Regions from separate parts of the Clostridium senegalense genome, predicted to be linked through region 2. Evidence: riboswitches for the same ligand, from Rfam matches in the RefSeq annotation. Region 2 holds a riboswitch; each other region holds the start of a gene.
What was found. A riboswitch is a leader RNA that binds a small molecule or an ion and turns the genes downstream of it on or off. The one in region 2 is predicted to bind thiamine pyrophosphate.
Positions count from the first base shown of each region.

Region 1 (6,771 bases), on a different contig from region 2:
TTAGGTGGGTTATGTGCAATTATAGTTTTAATTGTAACAAGAACTATTAAATTTAATGAAATTGATAATTTGATGAACGGTGGAATTAAAATCATGGGTTTTATAGCCTTTGTAATGCTTGTAGCTGCTGGATATGGAAATGTATTAAGAGAAACAGGTGCTATAGAATCATTTGTTAATTCTATAGTCGTATTAGTAGGACAAAGTCAATTTCTTGGAGCATTACTAATGCTTTTAGTAGGACTTCTTATAACTATGGGAATAGGAAGTTCTTTCGGAACTATTCCAATTCTAGCAACCATATACTGTCCATTAGGACTTAAATTAGGTTTTAGTCCTTTATCTATAATTATATTAATTGGAGTTGCAGGAGCATTAGGAGATGCAGGGTCGCCAGCATCAGATAGCACTCTTGGGCCAACATCTGGACTTAATATAGATTCCCAACATGACCACATTTGGGATACCTGCGTGCCAACATTCCTTCACTATAACATACCACTATTTATATTTGGGTTAGTAGCTGCTTTGATTTTTTAATATAGGGAAAAATTATATTATAGGGATATAAGCTGAAAATTTAATTCAAATTTATTAACAAGTTTTAACCTTCAACTAGATAAAAATCATAAACAATCAACTATTCAAAGTTCTACCTCCATTACAAGAGGGACAGACGCGTTAAGGTCTATTTTACCATGCTTTAGGATAGATGCTTTTGATGATTCTAGCTTATCTTCAATACTACTCAAAGTCGGTCCCAAACATCTACGTAGCTATGCTACTTTTTTAGGACCGGTTTCAATTTCTATAAGTTTTATTGCTAAACCATTGATTTCACTCACAAAATAACTTACGGAAAATATACTTTGGTACGCCTGTCCTTCTTGTTACGGTGCTACATTTAAATAATAATCTTAGCTTAGTTTTATATCCTAAATTTAGATTTTACTATATTAAATTAAAAAGAAACTGGATTTAATCCAGTTTCCACCTCAACTTTTAACTATTACTTATTAACTCTTAACTGCTTTAGGGACTGGCTAACCCTTTTTGTTTATGGAAGTTACATTCAAAGAGTTTGTTTTATTTTATGGTGCTACATTTGTCGTGCCTGTCCCATTTGTTACGGTGTTATACTTAGATATTAATCTTTACTTGATATTTACTCCCAAACCTAAGTTTTATCTAATTCAACATACTACTTAAAGATATAAAAAATATTATTATTTACCAAAAACTATTAAATCATCAATTATTTTAAAATCATTTTTCTCATAAAACTTTTGTGCTGGATAACCTTTTTCGGTATTTAATATCATTCCGTTCATTCCTTGATTTTTAATATTTTTTTCTATTTCTTTCATGAACCAACTTCCAATACCTTTTCCCTGCATTTCATAACTAACACAAAATTGGTCAATATAATATTCCATACCTTCTATCCATGGCTTTTTCATACCAACACTTAATGCTACAATTTTGTCATCTAACATAGCTACATAACCTAGAAAGTAGTTATTATTAAAGTGATTATTGAAGAAATTAACTACTGGATCTCTTGAGTCGTAAACATCATTCCATGGTTCTTTAGAAAATGTGTTTATAAATAAATCAACACATTGATCAAGCATATGTTTTTTCATTTCTAATATAACTAAATTTTTCATTTTATTCTTACCCTCTGTTTCTTAATAAATATTTAAAATATTATAACATAATTTTGTAAATACAACAATTTTTACAAATAAAATAAATTTGAAATTAATATTCTACTGTTAGTTAACAGTTTATTTTAATTAATAGTTTTTATATGTTTAAATTAAATGTGAAATAGTGTAATCTATATTTATGTTAATATAAGGAATTTTAAAGTAATACATTTAATGTTTATATTGATTGATAGGAGATTAAAATGAAATTCAAGGAATTTGGAAATAGGGAATTACCTACCATAATATTTTTACACGGTGGAGGATTATCTTGGTGGTCTATGGAAAATTTTTAGCAGTACCAACTTACAAAATGTTTTATGGTTTAATAAAGAAAAAATGGTTTTCAAAATTACAAGGAAAAATACTAAATGTTCCTGAAGAAATGTTTGAACGTTATTATAAGGATAGTTTAAATATAACAAAAGAATCTTTAGTTAATATTACATTAAGTAATGGAAATTATATATTGAAAAATACAATTAAAAATACAAAAGCTAAGGTTCTAATTATTGTTGGAGAAAAAGAGTTAAAGATTATGAAAAAATCAGCAGAAGAACTGCATAACACTATTTCAAATAGTCATTTATATATAGTTAAAAAAATGGGACATGGGGAACTTAGTTTAGTTAATTATGAGGAATATGTTAGCCTTATTAGAAATTTTTTTGTGAAACGAATGTAGTATTTTTTAAGTGCAATAGCTTTAATTGGAATTGTATATATAAATAAACAAGTATTTACAATATAGTTTTGTAGATGTATAATGAACTTAACTTAATAAAGATTTGCTAGGGGAGCCAATAGTGGCTGAGAGGAATTTTAAGTTTCGACCCTTTGAACCTGATATGGTTAACACCAACGTAGGGAAGTAAGATAGGAAAATATTTAAATTTGAAATAAAATTATAACATATATTTTCATAAGAGCTTACCGGTTGGTAAGCTCTTTTTATATGCAAAAAACATAGCAAAACCCCATAGTAGCTTTATTAAGATGATTTTAGAAAGGAGGAATAGTGTGCTTGTAAACGGTAAAGAAAAGAATTATGAAAGCTTTTCAGTTAGTGAAATGATAAAAGATTTAGATCTTAATGCAGATAAAATTGTTGTTGAACTGAATTTAAAAATATTACCTAAGGAAGAATACGATAAAACAGTATTAAAAGAAGATGACAAAATAGAAATAGTTGCTTTTGTTGGAGGGGGATAAATGCTTATTAAGGTGAATGGAAGAAGCTTTGAAATAAGTGAAAATGTATCTATAAATAATATAAAAGGAAAAATGTATCCTAATTCAGATATGGTAATTATAAACGGGTTTCCAATAAAAGAAGATAAGATTTTAAAAGATAAAGATGAATTGACTTTTATAAAAAAGGGTGAAAAACCAAAAAAAGAAGAACTAGAAACACTAATGATTTCTAGACATACAAAAGGTGTATTTGAAAAACTAAAGAAGTCAGTAGTAGGTGTTGCAGGATTAGGTGGACTTGGTTCTAATATAGCAATATTTTTAGCAAGAATAGGAGTCGGAAGGTTAGTATTAGTAGATTTTGATGTAGTAGAGCCAAGTAATTTAAATAGACAACAATATTATATAAGGCATATAGGGATGAAAAAAACTGATGCAATTAAAGAAATTATTAAAGAAATTAATCCCTATATTTTAGTGGAAGTTGTAGATAGATATTTAGATAAAGACAATGCTATTTATACATTTAAAGATTGTGATGTTGTTATAGAAGCTTTTGATAATGCAAAGTGTAAAGCAGAGCTTGTAAATGCTATTTTACTTGATACAAATAAATATATTATCAGTGGAAATGGAATGGCAGGTAGCTTTTCATCTAATTCTATAATTACTAAAAAGATTAATAGTAGATTTTATGTTTGTGGAGATGGAGAAAATGAGGCAAAAGAAGGTTCAGGTCTTATGGCTCCAAGAGTAAGTATAGCTGGAGGTCATATGGCAAATATGGCAGTGAGAATATTATTAGGTGACAGTGAAGTGTAGAGGGGGAAATGTTGTGAATGATAAATTTATAATTGGCGGAAAAGGGTTAAATTCTAGATTATTTATTGGAACAGGTAAGTATGCATCAAATTCTATTATTCCTGAAATAGTTAAAAGTTCAGAAGCTCAAGTAATTACTATGGCAGTAAGACGAATAAATTTTGATGATAAAGAAGAAAATGTAATAAATCATATACCTAAAGATATGGTATTGCTACCAAATACATCAGGGGCAAGAAATGCAGAAGAAGCAGTGAGGATTGCTAGACTTGCAAAAGCTATGGGATGTGGAAACTGGATTAAAATAGAGGTAATAAACGATTCAAAGTATCTTTTGCCAGATAATTTAGAAACTTTAAAAGCTATAGAAATATTAGCTAAAGAAGGTTTTGTAGTTTTACCGTATATGAATCCTGACTTAGCAATGGCAAAACGAATGATAGAAGCAGGTGCGGAAGCTGTTATGCCATTAGGGGCGCCTATCGGAACCAATAGAGGTTTAAAAACAAAAGAATTGATAGAAATAATGATAGATGAATTAAATAAACCAGTGATTGTAGATGCAGGTATTGGTTTACCTTCTCATGCTTGTGAAGCAATGGAGTTGGGAGCTAGTGCAGTTCTTTTAAATACTGCAATATCATCAAGCAATAACCCTATTCTTATGGCAAGTGCCTTTAAAAAAGCTGTAGAAGCTGGAAGGGAAGCATATTTGGCTAAAGCTGGTGTTGTATCTAAATTTGGAAACGCATCATCACCTTTAACTGGATTTTTAGAGTAATGTCATTTTTAGAGGTTATAGAAAAATACGAAAAATTTAATTTTGAAGATTATTTTAATAGGGTTACAGAGGAAGATATAAAAAGGTCTATATACAAAAACAAATTAAATGAAGAGGATTTTTTAAACATAATATCGCCTAAAGGTGAAAAATATCTGGAAGAAATGGCTCAAAAAGCTCATGAAATATCTAATAGGTATTTTGGAAAAACCGTTCTTTTATATACACCATTATATATTGCTAATATGTGTGTTAACAGATGTGTTTATTGTTCTTACAATCATGATAACAATATTTTAAGAGCAAAGTTAACTATGGAAGAAATAGAAAAAGAAGCGAAGGCTATAGCTGAAGAAGGGTTTAAACATATAATTCTTTTAACTGGTGAAAGTCCTAAAGATACACCAATAGAATATTTAGTAGATGCAATAAAAGTACTTAAGGATTATTTTCCTTCAATTACATTAGAAGTACAACCATTAAGTGAAGAAGATTATAAAAAAGCTATAGAGGCAGGTGCTGATGGATTAACAGTTTACCAAGAAGTATATGATAGAGAAATATACAAGAAAGTACATTTAGGTGGTCCAAAAAGAAATTATAATTTTAGGCTTGATGCACCAGAAAGAGGTGCAAAAGCAGGTATGAGAAATATAAGTGTAAGTGCACTGTTAGGATTAAATGATTTTAGAAAAGAAGTGTTTTTAACAGCATTACATGGAAAATATATTAAAGATAATTACCCAGGAGTAGATGTAGCTTTTTCGGCACCAAGAATACGTCCTCATGCTGGAACTTTTCATGATATATATCCAGTAAGTGATAAAAACTTAGTTCAGTGTATTTTAGCATTAAGATTATTTCATAATAACTCAGTTATAAATATATCTACAAGAGAATCAGCAGGTTTTAGAGAAAAATTGATTCCACTAGGAGTTAATAAAATGTCAGCTGGCGTATTAACAGAAGTGGGAGGACACTGTAAAGACACAAAGGGCAAAGGGGAATCACAATTTTTAATAAGTGACCAAAGTAGTACAGAAGATGTGAAAAAAATGATAAAGGGATTAGGGTATCAACCAATTTTAAAAGATTGGGAAAGAATTTAGGGGGAATAAAAATGAATTATACAACACAAATGGATGCAGCTAAAAAAGGCATAATTACAAAAGAAATGGAAATAGTAGCAAAAAAAGAACAGATAGATGTACAAGCTCTAAGAGATTTAATTGCTAAAGGACAAGTAGTAATTCCAGCTAATAAAAATCATAAATCTTTAAGTCCTGAGGGTATAGGAAAAGGAATGAAAACAAAAATAAATGTTAATCTAGGAATATCAAAGGATTGTTACTTTATAGAAAAAGAAATGGAAAAGGTAAAAAAAGCAATAGAGATGAAGGCAGAGTCTATAATGGATCTTTCTAACTATGGAAAAACTGCTGAATTTAGAAGAAATCTTGTAGAGTATTCACCAGCTATTATAGGAACAGTGCCAATTTATGATGCCATTGGTTTTTATGATAAGGAATTAGATGAAATAACAGCGAAAGAATTTTTAGATGTTGTTGAAAAACATGCTAAAGATGGTGCAGATTTTGTTACAATCCACGCTGGATTAAATAAAGAAGCAGCTGATACATTTAAAAGAAATAAAAGATTAACTAATATTGTTTCAAGAGGTGGCTCATTATTATTTGCATGGATGGAAGTTAATAATAAAGAAAATCCATTTTATGAATATTATGATAGATTATTAGACATTTGTGAAGAGTATGATGTTACTTTAAGTCTTGGAGATGGATGCCGACCAGGATGTAATGCAGATTCTACTGATGCGGTTCAAATCAAGGAGTTAATAACATTAGGAGAACTTACACTAAGAGCATGGGAAAGAAATGTACAAGTTATAATTGAAGGTCCTGGACACATGACATTAGATGAAATTAAAACAAATGTGCTTTTAGAGAAAAAACTTTGTTATGATGCTCCATTTTATGTTTTAGGACCACTAGTAACAGATATAGCACCAGGTTATGACCATATTACTTCAGCAATTGGTGGAGCTATAGCAGCAGCGGCAGGAGCAGATTTTTTATGTTATGTTACACCAGCAGAGCATTTAAGATTACCTAATATAGAAGATATGAAAGAAGGTATAATTTCAACTAAAATAGCAGCTCATGCAGGAGATTTAGCTAAGGGCATTAATGGGGCTAGAGAATTAGATGACGCTATGAGCAAGGCAAGAGCAGATTTAGATTG
Region 1 covers NZ_JAHLNC010000010.1:113,973-120,743, reverse strand. Annotated here, with positions in the region: gene KQI36_RS15490 (Na+/H+ antiporter family protein) at 1-540, shown strand, start outside; gene KQI36_RS15485 (GNAT family N-acetyltransferase) at 1,227-1,670, opposite strand; gene KQI36_RS15480 (alpha/beta hydrolase family protein) at 1,987-2,397, shown strand; TPP riboswitch at 2,496-2,599, shown strand; gene thiS (sulfur carrier protein ThiS) at 2,733-2,924, shown strand; gene thiF (sulfur carrier protein ThiS adenylyltransferase ThiF) at 2,925-3,728, shown strand; gene KQI36_RS15465 (thiazole synthase) at 3,742-4,509, shown strand; gene thiH (2-iminoacetate synthase ThiH) at 4,509-5,618, shown strand; gene thiC (phosphomethylpyrimidine synthase ThiC) at 5,630-6,771, shown strand, end outside.
Region 1: linked by a shared signal. The riboswitch ahead of thiS (sulfur carrier protein ThiS) and the one ahead of thiD (bifunctional hydroxymethylpyrimidine kinase/phosphomethylpyrimidine kinase) in region 2 are both predicted to bind thiamine pyrophosphate.

Region 2 (6,771 bases):
TTGATTTGGGCGATTGCCTATATCATAATAACGTAAAAATTAATGCATGTAAACAAATTTTTGTGTCTGAAAATTTAAACTTTATGAGTACCTATAAACGTTGATTTTACTATATGAAATCGTATAAATAGAGAAATTATTATAAGGATTTTGAATTGAATGAAAAGTGAAAGTGTATGTGAGATATATTTAATAAAAAACAAGCTAAGTGTTAAGATTATAACTCTATAGCTTGTTAATTTATTAAATAAAAAATTTTTTTATTATGTTTTTTGCAGAAGAAGGATTATTTACTATTTTTTGAGGAAAGAAGTGCTTTGGAAAAAGGTTTTGATATAGTTCAGTGGAAAATCGTTCATCTATTAAAAATATAATTCCTTTGTCAGTATCATTTCGAATAACTCTTCCAGCCGCTTGGATTATTTTATTTATTCCAGGAAATGTATACGCATAATGAAATCCAACTCCTTTTGTATCATCAAAATGATTTTTTATTAAGTTTTGTCTTAAGGAGATTTTAGGGAGTCCTACACCGACTATAATAGAACCTATTAACTTATCACCTTTTAAATCAATACCTTCTGCAAATACTCCGCCAAGTACGCAAAAACCAACAACATTATTTTCATTAAATTTGCTTAAAAATTCTAATCTATCATTTTCAGTCATAGATGATTCTTGAAGTAGTATATTGGTGTAATTAAATTCTTCAGTCATTATTTTATATATATCTTTCATATATTGATATGATGGAAAAAACACCATGTAGTTTCCTTTTTTAGAGTTTAAAACATTATCTATATAAATACAAACTCTATTATAGTTTGATTGTCTTTTTGCATATTTAGTAGAAACATCATTAGCTATAATAACTTCTCTATTGTCTATATTAAAGGGAGAAGGTAAGGTTATATTGTAATCACCATCTTCAAAAGATAATAATTCTTTATAGTAGTTCATAGGTGATAATGTTGCTGAAAATAATATTGTAGATATTGCATTTTTAAAAGGTGTTTTTAATGCTGAACTTGGATTTATACAAAATAGGTTTATGTTAAGTTCAGAGCCAGCTCCTTCGCTGTAACAAATATAATTATCATCAAAAATGTCATATATCTTTAAAAAATCATTAATTTTAAAGTATAAATCTAATACATTATCTTTAAATTTGATATTATCCTTTGTAAGATAATTAGCCATACTGTCAAAAGCAATTCCTAAATACTTTATAAGTTCAGGTGGTACTTTTTCAAATATATAAAAATTAGTTTCCTCATTATATTTTCTAATTTCAATCATAAGATTATTTACCTTGTCTAATTTTTTGTAAAGAGAATAATCTTCATTTTTTATAAGTTTTTTTAAGTTTAAAAATTCACTTTTCAAAAGTGATGATGAATACATGTCTCTGGCTCGTTCAACTAAGTTATGTGCTTCATCCACAAGTATTATATTTTCATTTTTCTTTTCATTAAAATATGTTTTAAGAGAAACTTTCATATCAAAAACATAATTATAATCACATATTATTAAGTCACAATAACTTATTAAGTCAAGAGAAATTTCGAAAGGACATACATTATGTTTATTGGCATATTGACACACTATGTCTTTATTTATATTTTCTTCATTGGTTATAATGTCTAAAATAGCCTTGTTAGCTCTATCGTAGTGACCTTTAGCAAATTTACAAAGGTTAGGATCACAGTTTGCAGTTTCTTGAAAACATATTTTTTCTTTTGCAGTCAAAGTTAAAGTTTTAATTTTAAGATTTTGCTCTCTTAAAAGGGTTATAGTTTTTTCTGCTATATCTTTAGTACTGCCTTTAGCAGTTAAGTAAAAAATTCTATTGCCAAGCTTTTCACCTAGTGCTTTTATAGAAGGAAATAAAGTAGATATAGTTTTACCAATTCCAGTAGGTGCTTCTAAGAAAAGTTTTTTATTATGTTTTATAGTTTTATATACCGCTACAGACAATTCACGTTGGTGTGGTCTATATTCCTTAAAAGGAAATGTTAAATTTTTTATGGAAGAATCTCTTAGTTTTTTGAAATTATAGTCTAAAATTAAGAATTTATAATATTTTTCAATAGTAGAATAAAAAAAATCATGTAGACTATCTATAGAGATGTTTTCTACAAAATCTTTTGATTGAAGAGTATCTCTATTAACATAAATAATTTTAATTGATATATCTTTAAGATTATAGAGTTTACAATACATATAACCATATATTTTTGCTTGAGCTATATGTAGATTATTATAGGATTCAATTGAAAGTATATCTCTTGAAGTACTTTTTATTTCTAATATTTCTCCATAATTATCTTTAGATATAACACCATCTATTCTTCCTTCTAAATAAATATTTAAATTCTTATAATTAAAAGTATCCTTAATAGGGACTTCCTTAGAAAATACTTCATCTTTTTCTTTATGTTCTTGTTCATATTCTTTTTGAACTGTTTTATGAATTTTTGTGCCTTCAATAGCAGAGTTGGAAGAAGCAAATTCATTATTTAAATCACCATATCTATAAACAAATTCTACTAAACTTCTAACTGAAAGTTTAGCATCAATACAATCTTTATTCAAAATCAAACCTCATTCCTTATTTATAAATTTAAAATAATCTATTATATATATTTTAACAAAGTATATAAGCTTTACAATATGGAAAATATTTATTATAGTTATATATGAGAAAGATTTCAAAAAATAAGAATATTTTAAAGGGAGCTAATGCATTGGCTGAGAGGAAGTTGTTGCCACTTCGACCTATAACCTGATCTGGATAATGCCAGCGTAGGATACCTAAAGTAGATATTTATATGCTCTTTACCAGTGTTAGGTAAAGAGCATTATTTTTTTAAAAGGAGTGTTAAAAATGAAAAAAGTACTTACAATAGCAGGATCAGATAGTGGTGGAGGTGCAGGAATACAAGCAGACTTAAAAGCTTTTTCTGCTAATAGAACTTTTGGTATGAGTGTTATAACAGCAGTTACAGCCCAAAATACATTAGGTGTGAAAGCTATACATGATATACCAGCAGACATTGTAGAATCTCAGATTGAAGCTATATTTGATGATATAGAAGTATCTGCTACTAAGATAGGAATGGTTTCTAATGAAAAAATTATAAGAAAAATAGGAGAAAAGTTAAGATTTTATGATGCAAAAAATATAGTAGTTGATCCGGTTATGGTCTCTACAACTGGTTATGATCTTTTAAAAATGGAATCTAAAAGAGCACTTATAGAAGAACTTTTTCCAATTGCAAAAATAGTAACGCCTAATTTAAGAGAAGCAGAAGTTATATGCGATATGAAAATAAATAATTTAAATGAAATGGAGCAGGCTGCTTTAAAAATATTAGATATGGGACCAGAATACGTACTTGTAAAAGGTGGTCATCTAAAAGGAAAAGCTACTGATTTACTTATGAGCAAAGACTCTACAATAATTTTAGAAAAAGAAAGAATAGATAGTAAAAATACACATGGAACAGGATGTACTCTTTCTTCTGCAATAGCAAGTAATTTAGCTAATGGTTATGATGTTGAAGAGGCAGTAAAGTATGCAAAAGAGTACATAACAGAAGCGATAAAGAAAAGTTTTGATGTTGGGCATGGAAGTGGTCCAGTAAATCATTTTTATAAATTTTATAAATAGAGGAGATATTATGAATTCAATATATAACTATTTAGAAGAATTAAGAGAAAAAACCCCACTAGTGTATCATATAACTAATATGGTCACAATAAATGATTGCGCTAATATAACATTAGCAATAGGTGGATCACCACTTATGAGTTTTAACGAGGAGGAACTAGAAGATATTTTGAAGTTTTCCTCAGCATTAGTTTTAAATATAGGGACTATGGATAATTCTATGATGAATATAGCTATTAAAGCTGGACAAATAGCAAATAAATTAAAGGTACCAATAGTTTTAGATCCAGTAGGTGTAGGTGCTACAAAAGAAAGAGTAAAATTTGTTGAAAAGCTTATAGAAATGGTTAAGTTTTCTGTTATAAAGGGAAATATGGGAGAAATTAAAACATTAATAGGTGATAGTGCAAAAATAAAAGGTGTAGATTCTAATGAAGATATGAAGGATGGAAAATATATTGGGTGTAAACTTTCAAAAAAATTAGGATGTACAATTGTAATTACAGGAAAAGAAGATTTAGTTTGTTATAAAGATAATATATATACTATAAAAAATGGACATAAACTTATGAGTAAAGTAACAGGTACTGGATGTATGACAGCATCTTTAATTGGAGCTTACTTAGGGGTTACAAAGGATAGTTTCACTGCTGGATTCCTAGGAACATTATCTATGGGGATATGTGGTGAAAAAGCAGTAAAAAGTTTAAAAAATAATGAGGGAACTGGTACTTTAAAAGTAAAAATTATAGATAATATATATTTATTAAATAAAAATGATTTAGAGTTAGGGGATGTTGTTTTTGAATAGAAATATAGATTATAAATTATATTTAGTTACAGATAGAGATGTTTTAAAAGGTAGAGATTTAAAACAAGCAGTTGAAGATGCTATTTTAGGTGGAGTGACTTTAGTTCAAATTAGAGAAAAAAATTGTAGTGGAAAAGATTTTTTAAAATATGCATTAGAGGTTAAATCTGTTACAGATAAATATTCAATACCACTTATAGTAAATGATAGAGTTGATATAGCTTTAGCAATAAATGCACAAGGTGTTCATATAGGTCAAAATGATATAGATGCTAAGTCTGTAAGAAAGATAATCGGGAATGATATGATACTTGGAATATCTGCATCAAACAAGGAGGAAGCTATAAAGGCGGTTAAAGATGGTGCTGATTATTTAGGGATAGGTGCTATGTATCCTACAAATGTAAAGAAAGATGCTATTAGTGTAAATTTAAATAATTTAAAAGAAATAGTTGATAATGTATCAATTCCAATAGTAGCTATAGGGGGCATAAATTTTGAAAACTCTTCTGAAGTATTAAATATAGGAATTGATGGTATAGCAGTTGTATCATCTATATTGGCAAATGAAGATGTTAAAAAAGCAGCTAATATTCTTTTAAATGAATGTAATAAATATTTAAAGTAAAAAATTAAAGGGAAAGGATTTAAAAACCCTTTCCCAATATATTTTCTATTAACACCAGTCGCAATCCCAACAGTTATTGCAACCACAACAATCATCATCAAAGTCCCCGCATAAAAGAAGTAGTATGATTATGCCACAAGGACCTATAATTGGCCAGAATAATAATAATAATACTAATAAACAAAGTTCATCCATTTTATAACCCCCGATTGTTAATTTTAAATAATTAACATATTTTTGCTGTTAATACTTAAGCTAATATTTAAATTGTTAGCTATATTGTATATTATGAAAAAAATATATAAAGGGTTACTTTTCATAACAATAAAGAAAAAATATTCTAAAAGATAATTTAAATTTTATTAGTATATATTAAATATTATATCTATTTTGAGCCAAGATCTTTAAGACAGTCTTCGCATATATTTTTTCCTTTATAATTTGTAACGTCTCTAGCGTTTCCACAGAAAATACATGCTGGTTCATATTTCTTTAGAATAATTTGATCACCATCTACATAAATTTCTAATGCGTCTTTAATCTCAATATCTAAAGTTCTTCTTAGTTCTATAGGTATTACTATTCTACCTAATTCATCTACTCTTCTAACTATACCTGTTGACTTCATTTTTATCCTCCTAATTGCTTTTATAAATTTATAAACACCTTATAAAAAATGTTTATATTATATATTATCAAAACTAACATGATTAAGTGTTAGTATTTATATGAAAAATATAGAAAAATTTTATAACTTAAAACATATTATTAAATTATCCAATTAATCTAAAAATATACATAATGTATAATTAAATTAAAAAATTTTTCAAATATCTATAGTTATTTTAATAATCTCTTAGAATAATAGTATATGTAAAAAATTATTAAATGGCACTTAAGTTCTTAGGAAAAATATATATAAACAAAGTTACAGTTTAATGACATTTTGTCAAAAAATAAAAAATAACATAAAATATTGATATGAAAAGAGATAAAAACTTAACTTGTTTATAAGTTTTGCCATAGGTTTATATAGAGAGTGTGTAAGGGATAGGTTAATTTTTAGTAGATAATTATTTTAATAATATTTAAGATTATCAATATACAGGTAAAAAAGTGAGTTTTAAAATTTATATTAAAAAATAAAAAACTTAATTTTATGTAAAATTAAGTTTTTTAAAGTATTATTATCTATAATTTGTAAATTGAAGGTCAATATTAAAATCTTTTGATTTTAATAGTTGTATAGTTTGTTGAAGATCATCTTTGTCTTTTCCAGTTACCCTTAATTGATTATCTAGTATTTGAGTTTGAACTTTAATTTTACTAGATTTGATTTCGGATACTAATTCTTTTGCCTTTTCTTTTGAAATTCCATTAATTATTTTAGCACTAGCCTTAGCAGCACCTAAAGAACCATTTTCTATTTTACCAAGCTCTAAAGCTTTTGGTGAAACACCTCTTTTTATAAATTTGCCTTTCAAGATATCTATTACAGCATTTAACTTATATTCATCATCAGAAACTATTTTAATTTCATCTTTACCAAGTTCTATAGCTGTTTTACTACCTTTAAAATCATATCTTTGAGATATTTCTTTTAATGCTTGATTTATAGCATTATCTACCTCTTGCATATTAACTTCTGACACAACGTCA
Region 2 covers NZ_JAHLNC010000008.1:20,184-26,954, reverse strand. Annotated here, with positions in the region: gene KQI36_RS13220 (helicase C-terminal domain-containing protein) at 244-2,595, opposite strand; TPP riboswitch at 2,723-2,832, shown strand; gene thiD (bifunctional hydroxymethylpyrimidine kinase/phosphomethylpyrimidine kinase) at 2,888-3,673, shown strand; gene thiM (hydroxyethylthiazole kinase) at 3,684-4,484, shown strand; gene thiE (thiamine phosphate synthase) at 4,477-5,112, shown strand; gene KQI36_RS13200 (hypothetical protein) at 5,161-5,307, opposite strand; gene KQI36_RS13195 (AbrB/MazE/SpoVT family DNA-binding domain-containing protein) at 5,498-5,740, opposite strand; gene KQI36_RS13190 (YajQ family cyclic di-GMP-binding protein) at 6,300-6,771, opposite strand, start outside.

Region 3 (6,771 bases), on a different contig from region 2:
CCATAGAAGATTATATCTTTTAATCCATGACCTATAAGACCGATTAAAAATCCTGCTAAAGGACCGTACAATACGGACATTAATGCTAAAAATGCATAAGCAGTTTCTATATTTGTATTTGGTATACCTGTTGGTATTGACCCAAAACGACCTAATATCATAAATACGGCAGATCCAATTCCAACAGCTACAATTGTTTTAATTGGTAATGTATTACGCTTCATCTTTATCTCTCCAAACATTTAATACAAATAAAATTTCATATTATCTTAAATTATAATTTCATAATTATACACCGTTAAATATAAAATTAAACAAGCTAAAAGTCAAGTGGCATATTAAAATTAAATATAAAAAAGCTATCTTAAAATGTTTTTTATTTTAAGATAGCTTTAAATTTATTTATGAAAAATATATTAGATTTCAAATATAAACCAAACTTATACTGGTTTAGCTATTTTGCTAAATCTTTTTATTGGTAAAACTGCCATTAAACCAACTGTTAATAGTCCTTCTACCCCTGCACTACTTATATTATAAATAAATGAGTATAACCAAACATTCATTCCATCAGGTGCATATTGTCCAAAAAATACTGCTCCTGACACTATATTTACAAGTACACTTAGGGACACTGATAGTAAACAGCCTCCAATTAAATTTAACTTTTTACTGCTTCCAAAAGTTCCAGCAAGTCCTAATGCCATTGTTGAAAGCACATAATCTAATAAAAACTGTGCTGGATGCACTACCGTTGCTCCATTTAACAGTTTTAAAAGTCCAAAAATCATACCACCTGTAAGTCCCACTCTTCTTCCATATAATATAGATAAAAGCATTACAGGCAACATAGAAAATAAACTAATTCCACCACCTTGAGGATATTTTATAAATTGTATCAAATAAAGTACAAATGATATTGCACTAAACATAGCTGTAATAACCATAGTTCTTATATTGAATTTTTCTTTTCTTAAATCTATAAAATACATAATCATTAAAATTACACTAAGTATTGTAACTAATATAACCATTACCATGCTCCTTTTGATTTTAATATAAATATCAATCACTAATTAAATTTGAAAAGAAGAAAATTTTTCACTTATATACCAGCATAACATAACCAAATCTACATATCTTGATTTGCCATGTTCCAAAACTCCATTTCATACAGACTACATTTTACAAATATGTCTTTTAGCCTTTCTTTTTCTTTTTCATTTAAATCATTACAAATTTTATTTACATACTCTAACCATACATCTGTAAAATCATTAAAGTCTTTAGAAGAATATTCTTCAATCCAAGGTCTATAAAAGTTTTTCTCTAAATTATCTTTATAATTTTCTAATAAATACTTACCTATATAATTGTAACTCCAAGTACATGGTAGTGTTGCAATAGCTATTTCTTTTATATTCCCTGTTAATGCTATTGACTTCATATAACTTGTATAATTTATTGTAGCAATGTTATACTCCATTTTTTCAACATCCTCTATCTTATAACCATGATCTGTTAAATATTTTATATGAACTGCTGTCTCATCTTCCATAGTTCCCTTAGTTGAACTATAAAAAAACTTCATTTCTTCCATAGTATCAGCTTTTACAACCCCTACACAAAACACTTTTGCATATTCCTTAAGGTATAAATAATCTTGTATAAGATATTTCATAAATTTATTTTTATCCAATGTTCCCTTAGCTAAATTACATATAAATGGATGTTCTTTATATCCTTCCCATATTTCCTTTGAACTTGAATATAAATAATCTGTAAACTTCATAAAACTCCCCCTAATTTTAATATTAAAAATTTTCCAAACACAATAAAAGCTATACCCAACTTGGATATAGCTTTTTATACTTAAATACAAAACTATAAAATTTGCACAAAACTAAAACTTTTCGTTTTAATAACGCTTTCCTACGCTGGTATTATCCAATTTCAGGTTCAAGGGTTAGTATATGTATACCTCTCAGCTTTAATAGCACCCCTAGCTAATTATATTATTCTCTTTTCAATATTCATTATAAAACAAATATATTAAAATATCTACATTTATACTAAATATTCTTAATTAATATTAATTTCTTTTTATCTATTATAGTGTTCCAAATTAAATTTTAAACTTATTTATTTATCAATAACTAACAGGTTGTTTTAGTTAAGAGTTAAGAGTGAACAGTTGTGTTTATTACTACTCACTTCGTTCCTAGTAATTCTCGACGTATCTTTTTATAAATTTGCAAAGCAAACTATAATGATAGATTTTTAAAAATCATTTTCAGAAAGTGTTTGCTACTTTCATCCTAAATTCATAATTCATAAATCCTAATTCTTAACTAACTATATTTGTACTTATTTTTCTCAACTGATAACAAAAATTTATCATCGTACATTTATTATGAATTTTATTATAATGTTGCAATTAAAAACTTTGTTTTTATTCCTTGTGCTGTAAACATTTCTTCATGTTCTGTTACTACATTACCTTTAAAATCACTTTTATGTAAATCATAAGTTATGTACTTTATATTAAATTTACACTCTTTAAAATACTCTAATGACTCTTCAAAAAGTTCATCATCATCAGTTTTAAACCATATTTCTCCGCTCTTTTTTAAAAAAGTTTTATATTTATTTAATTGTCTTGTATGTGTTAATCTTCTTTTCTTATGTTTTTCTTTTGGCCAAGGATTACAAAAGTTTATATATATTCTATCGATTTCATCTTTTTCATCTAACATCTCTTCAATAAGTCCAATTTCCTGTGCCATAAGCTTTACATTGTCAACTTTTCTTTCCTTTTTATCAACTGCATTTTCTATATTTCTTTTTGCTAAAACTAAAACTTCATCTTTTATATCTATAGCTATATAATTAATATTTTCATTTTCTGCAGCATGTTCAGCCATAAATGTACCTTTTCCACAACCTAACTCTAAGTATAACGGTTGAATCCTGTTAAAGCTTTCCTTCCATTTTCCTTTATATTCACTAGGTTTAGCAACAAAAAAATCACAACTTTCTAATTCAGGTCTAGCCCATGGCTTTCTTCTCATTCTCATATTAAATCACTCCATATCTTACAATATATCTTTATATTTTTAATACAAATCACTAGACTTTATTATACATAAAGCCTTTAATTGTATCAATCATAGTTAAGTTTTAACATATAGTTTTTACTTATAAAATTTCAATTCATAATTTAAATTTAATTTTTTATATAGCTATCTTATCTTTAGACATAATAAAAGGGTAATCCCTTTTATTATATTATTTTATTTTGAGATTACCCTATAAAAATATATTCTATTTAATTGTAATAAAGATTTTCTGATGGATATTCTGGGTCACAAGTTATATCTATTCCAATTTTTCTAAATGTCTGTTCATCATTTTTATTTAGTATTGTAGTTGAATGTGCTTGACATCCTTTAAGCATTGGTAATTTTGCCATAGCAACTTGAGCCATAGGATTTGTAGCTGCACAAATACTAAGTGCTATTAATATTTCTTCACATGTTAATGCTGTGTTTTTACTACCTAATGTTTTAGATTTTAAGTTTATTATTGGCTCCAATATAACTGGTGATATTAAATGTATTTCATCTGATATGTTAGCAAAATGTTTAATAGCATTTAGTACTACTGCTGCTGTTGCATCCATAACATTTGAACTTTTACCTGTTAATATAGTTCCATCTTCAAGTTCTAAAGCTACTGCTGGGCATATTTCATTTTTTGCACAGTTTTCTTTAAGTTTTGCTGAATGCTCTCTCGCTGGCATTACAACTTTTCTATCTTGCTCTTTTAAATTAAGTTCTTCCATTATAAGTTTCACTCTTTGGAAAGTCTCTTTATCTGCATAACCTTTTTTATAATCACATGCTGTTTTAAAGTATCTTCTAATAATTTCTTGCTGAGATGCTTCTTTTACTACATCATCATCTATTATTCCGTATCCAACTCTATTAACTCCCATATCTGTTGGAGATTTATAAACAGCCTCTTCCCCAGTTATTTTTTCTATAATTCTTCTTAAAACTGGGAAACTTTCTATATCACGGTTATAGTTTACTGCTACTTTTCCATAAGCATCAAAATGGAATGAATCTATCATATTTACATCTTTCAAGTCTGCTGTAGCAGCCTCATAAGCTATATTAAGAGGGTGTTTTAGAGGTACATTCCAAACTGGGAATGTTTCAAACTTCGAATATCCTGCTACATTACCTCTTTTATACTCATGGTATAACTGACTAAGACATGTTGCAAGCTTTCCACTTCCTGGTCCTGGTGCTGTAACAACTACTATTGGTTTACTTGTTTCAATGTATGGATTTTGTCCATATCCTTCATCACTAACTATAGTATCTACATCTGTTGGATATCCTTTTGTAGATTTATGCTTATATACTTTTATTCCTCTACGTTCTAACTTATTTATAAATACTTTAGTTGCTGGTTGACCTTCATATCTAGTTATTACCACACTGTTTACGTCTAGTTCATAAGATCTCAAATCATCTATTAGTCTTAAAACGTCCATATCATATGTAATACCAAAGTCGCCTCTTATTTTATTTCTTTCAATATCCCCTGCATATACACAAATAACGACTTCAACTTTTTCTTTTAGCTTGTGTAATAATTTTATTTTTGCATTCTCATCAAAACCTGGTAAAACCCTTTTGGCATGTAAGTCAAATAATAATTTTCCACCAAACTCTAGATATAGTTTGTCATAATTATTAACTCTTTCCAAAATATATTTTGATTGTTCTTCAAGATACTTCTTATGATCGAATCCTATTTTCATTTTTTCACCCTCACTTATTAAGACTTAATTTTTATTAATTTACAATCTTTATTTAAATTTTTAATTAATAATAGTGAGTATTTTATTTATAAATTACTCACTATATCAACTATTAATATTTAACTCTATTCACTTATAGTATCTGTGTTTTGTTCTAAGTTTATGTTATTTATTTAATTTATCATTACAAAGTTAGATGATACCATAAATTTTATAATATTGTATAGATATTTTTTTTAAAATACAGTGATTATGTTAAAATATCTCTACCCTATATTGATTTTTTTCAATATACTATTGTTATACAAAATAATCCAAAGTAAATTTTGGATTTTAATATAAATCATAAAATTCTACTGATACTTTCTCATCTACCGATTTTATATTATTATTTATTAATGACATGTTCATTTCATCCTTACAATTACACTTTACAATAGGAAGTTCAATAATAAATTCACTACCTTCTTCTAATTGTTCATTTAAGTAAACTTTACCATCATGAAGAACTACTAAGGACTTTACTAATGCCAACCCTATACCTGTACCACTTTTCTCTTTATTATAATTTTTATTACTTTGTGCAAATCTGTCAAATATATGCTCTCTAAATTCTTTTGGTATACCTATTCCATCATCCTTAACTCGTATTACAACAAAATCATCTTTTTTAGAAACATATACCAATACATTTCCATGTTCTTCTGTAAATTTTATTGCATTAGATAATAAATTTAAAATTACTTGTTCTAATTTATCCTTATCAGTTTTTATTTCCAACTCTTCAAAATCTGTATCAAATATAATATTTATATTTTTTATATCAGCATAAGGAACTACTGACATTGTTACGTCTTCTATTAATTTGACTATATTATAATCTTTAAAATTCATTTTCATAAATCCACTTTCAATTTTAGTTATATCTAATAAATTATTTACAAGTTTAAGCATTCTATTACAATTTTCTCTTATAATACCCTCATATTTATCATAGGAACTTCTAAAATCCTCTACGCTTAATTTTCTCTTATTATTTAAAAGTTGAACAGATGAATATATTATATTTATAGGAGTTCTCACTTCATGTGATAAATTCGAAAAAATTTCTGTCTTTATTCTATCATATTCTTTTATTTCATCATATTTTTCTTTTAAAATATCAACTTCATTTTTATAACTAAGGTCTCTAGAAACTATTATTTTTCCTACAGATTGTCCTTTTTCATTTAGCATGTTTGTTATTAATGACTCTACCACAACTAATTTATCTTGTTTAGTTAAAATTTTATGTTTAATCCAAATATGATTTTCACAGTCTGAATCTAAAAATTTATTATTACAAACTTTAAAACTAAATAATTTGTTATAGTGACTATTATTAAGTTCATCCCTATCATAATCTAAAGTTTCTAAAACTGCATTATTAACATATGTTATTATTCCATCATTATCTATCGTTATTATTAAATCTTTAATATTTTCAGTTATTGTTGCTAATTTATTTTCGCTTATAACTAACCTTTCATGAGCCTCATACTCGTCTGACATATCCACTAATGTACATACCATTCTGTCAACATTATTATTAAGGTGTATTTTTTGTATATCTAAATTATGAACCTTTCCATTATTAAATAATACTTTTTTATATAATCCATCCTTCTCTATTTTAAACTCTATTTCATCTTTATCATTAAAAATAATATACTTTTTTAATTTCAATTCCAATTCTTTATTTTGCTCTTCCATCGAGTTAAACTTATTACAACTAGATTCTCTTATTTTTCTATTAGCATAAACTATATTCTCGTTTTCGTCATAGACTACAACTTCATTTCTTTGATTATATTCAGCCAGCTCATAAAATATCTTTAACTCTTTTTTTAATCTATCACTTTCTTTTTCTTTTATAACCATTTCAATAAATAATCCTA
Region 3 covers NZ_JAHLNC010000001.1:961,025-967,795, forward strand. Annotated here, with positions in the region: gene KQI36_RS04520 (ECF-type riboflavin transporter substrate-binding protein) at 1-224, opposite strand, end outside; gene thiT (energy-coupled thiamine transporter ThiT) at 441-1,034, opposite strand; gene tenA (thiaminase II) at 1,133-1,792, opposite strand; TPP riboswitch at 1,913-2,014, opposite strand; gene trmB (tRNA (guanosine(46)-N7)-methyltransferase TrmB) at 2,424-3,077, opposite strand; gene KQI36_RS04540 (DUF1846 domain-containing protein) at 3,329-4,834, opposite strand; gene KQI36_RS04545 (sensor histidine kinase) at 5,168-6,771, opposite strand, start outside.
Region 3: linked by a shared signal. The riboswitch ahead of tenA (thiaminase II) and the one ahead of thiD (bifunctional hydroxymethylpyrimidine kinase/phosphomethylpyrimidine kinase) in region 2 are both predicted to bind thiamine pyrophosphate.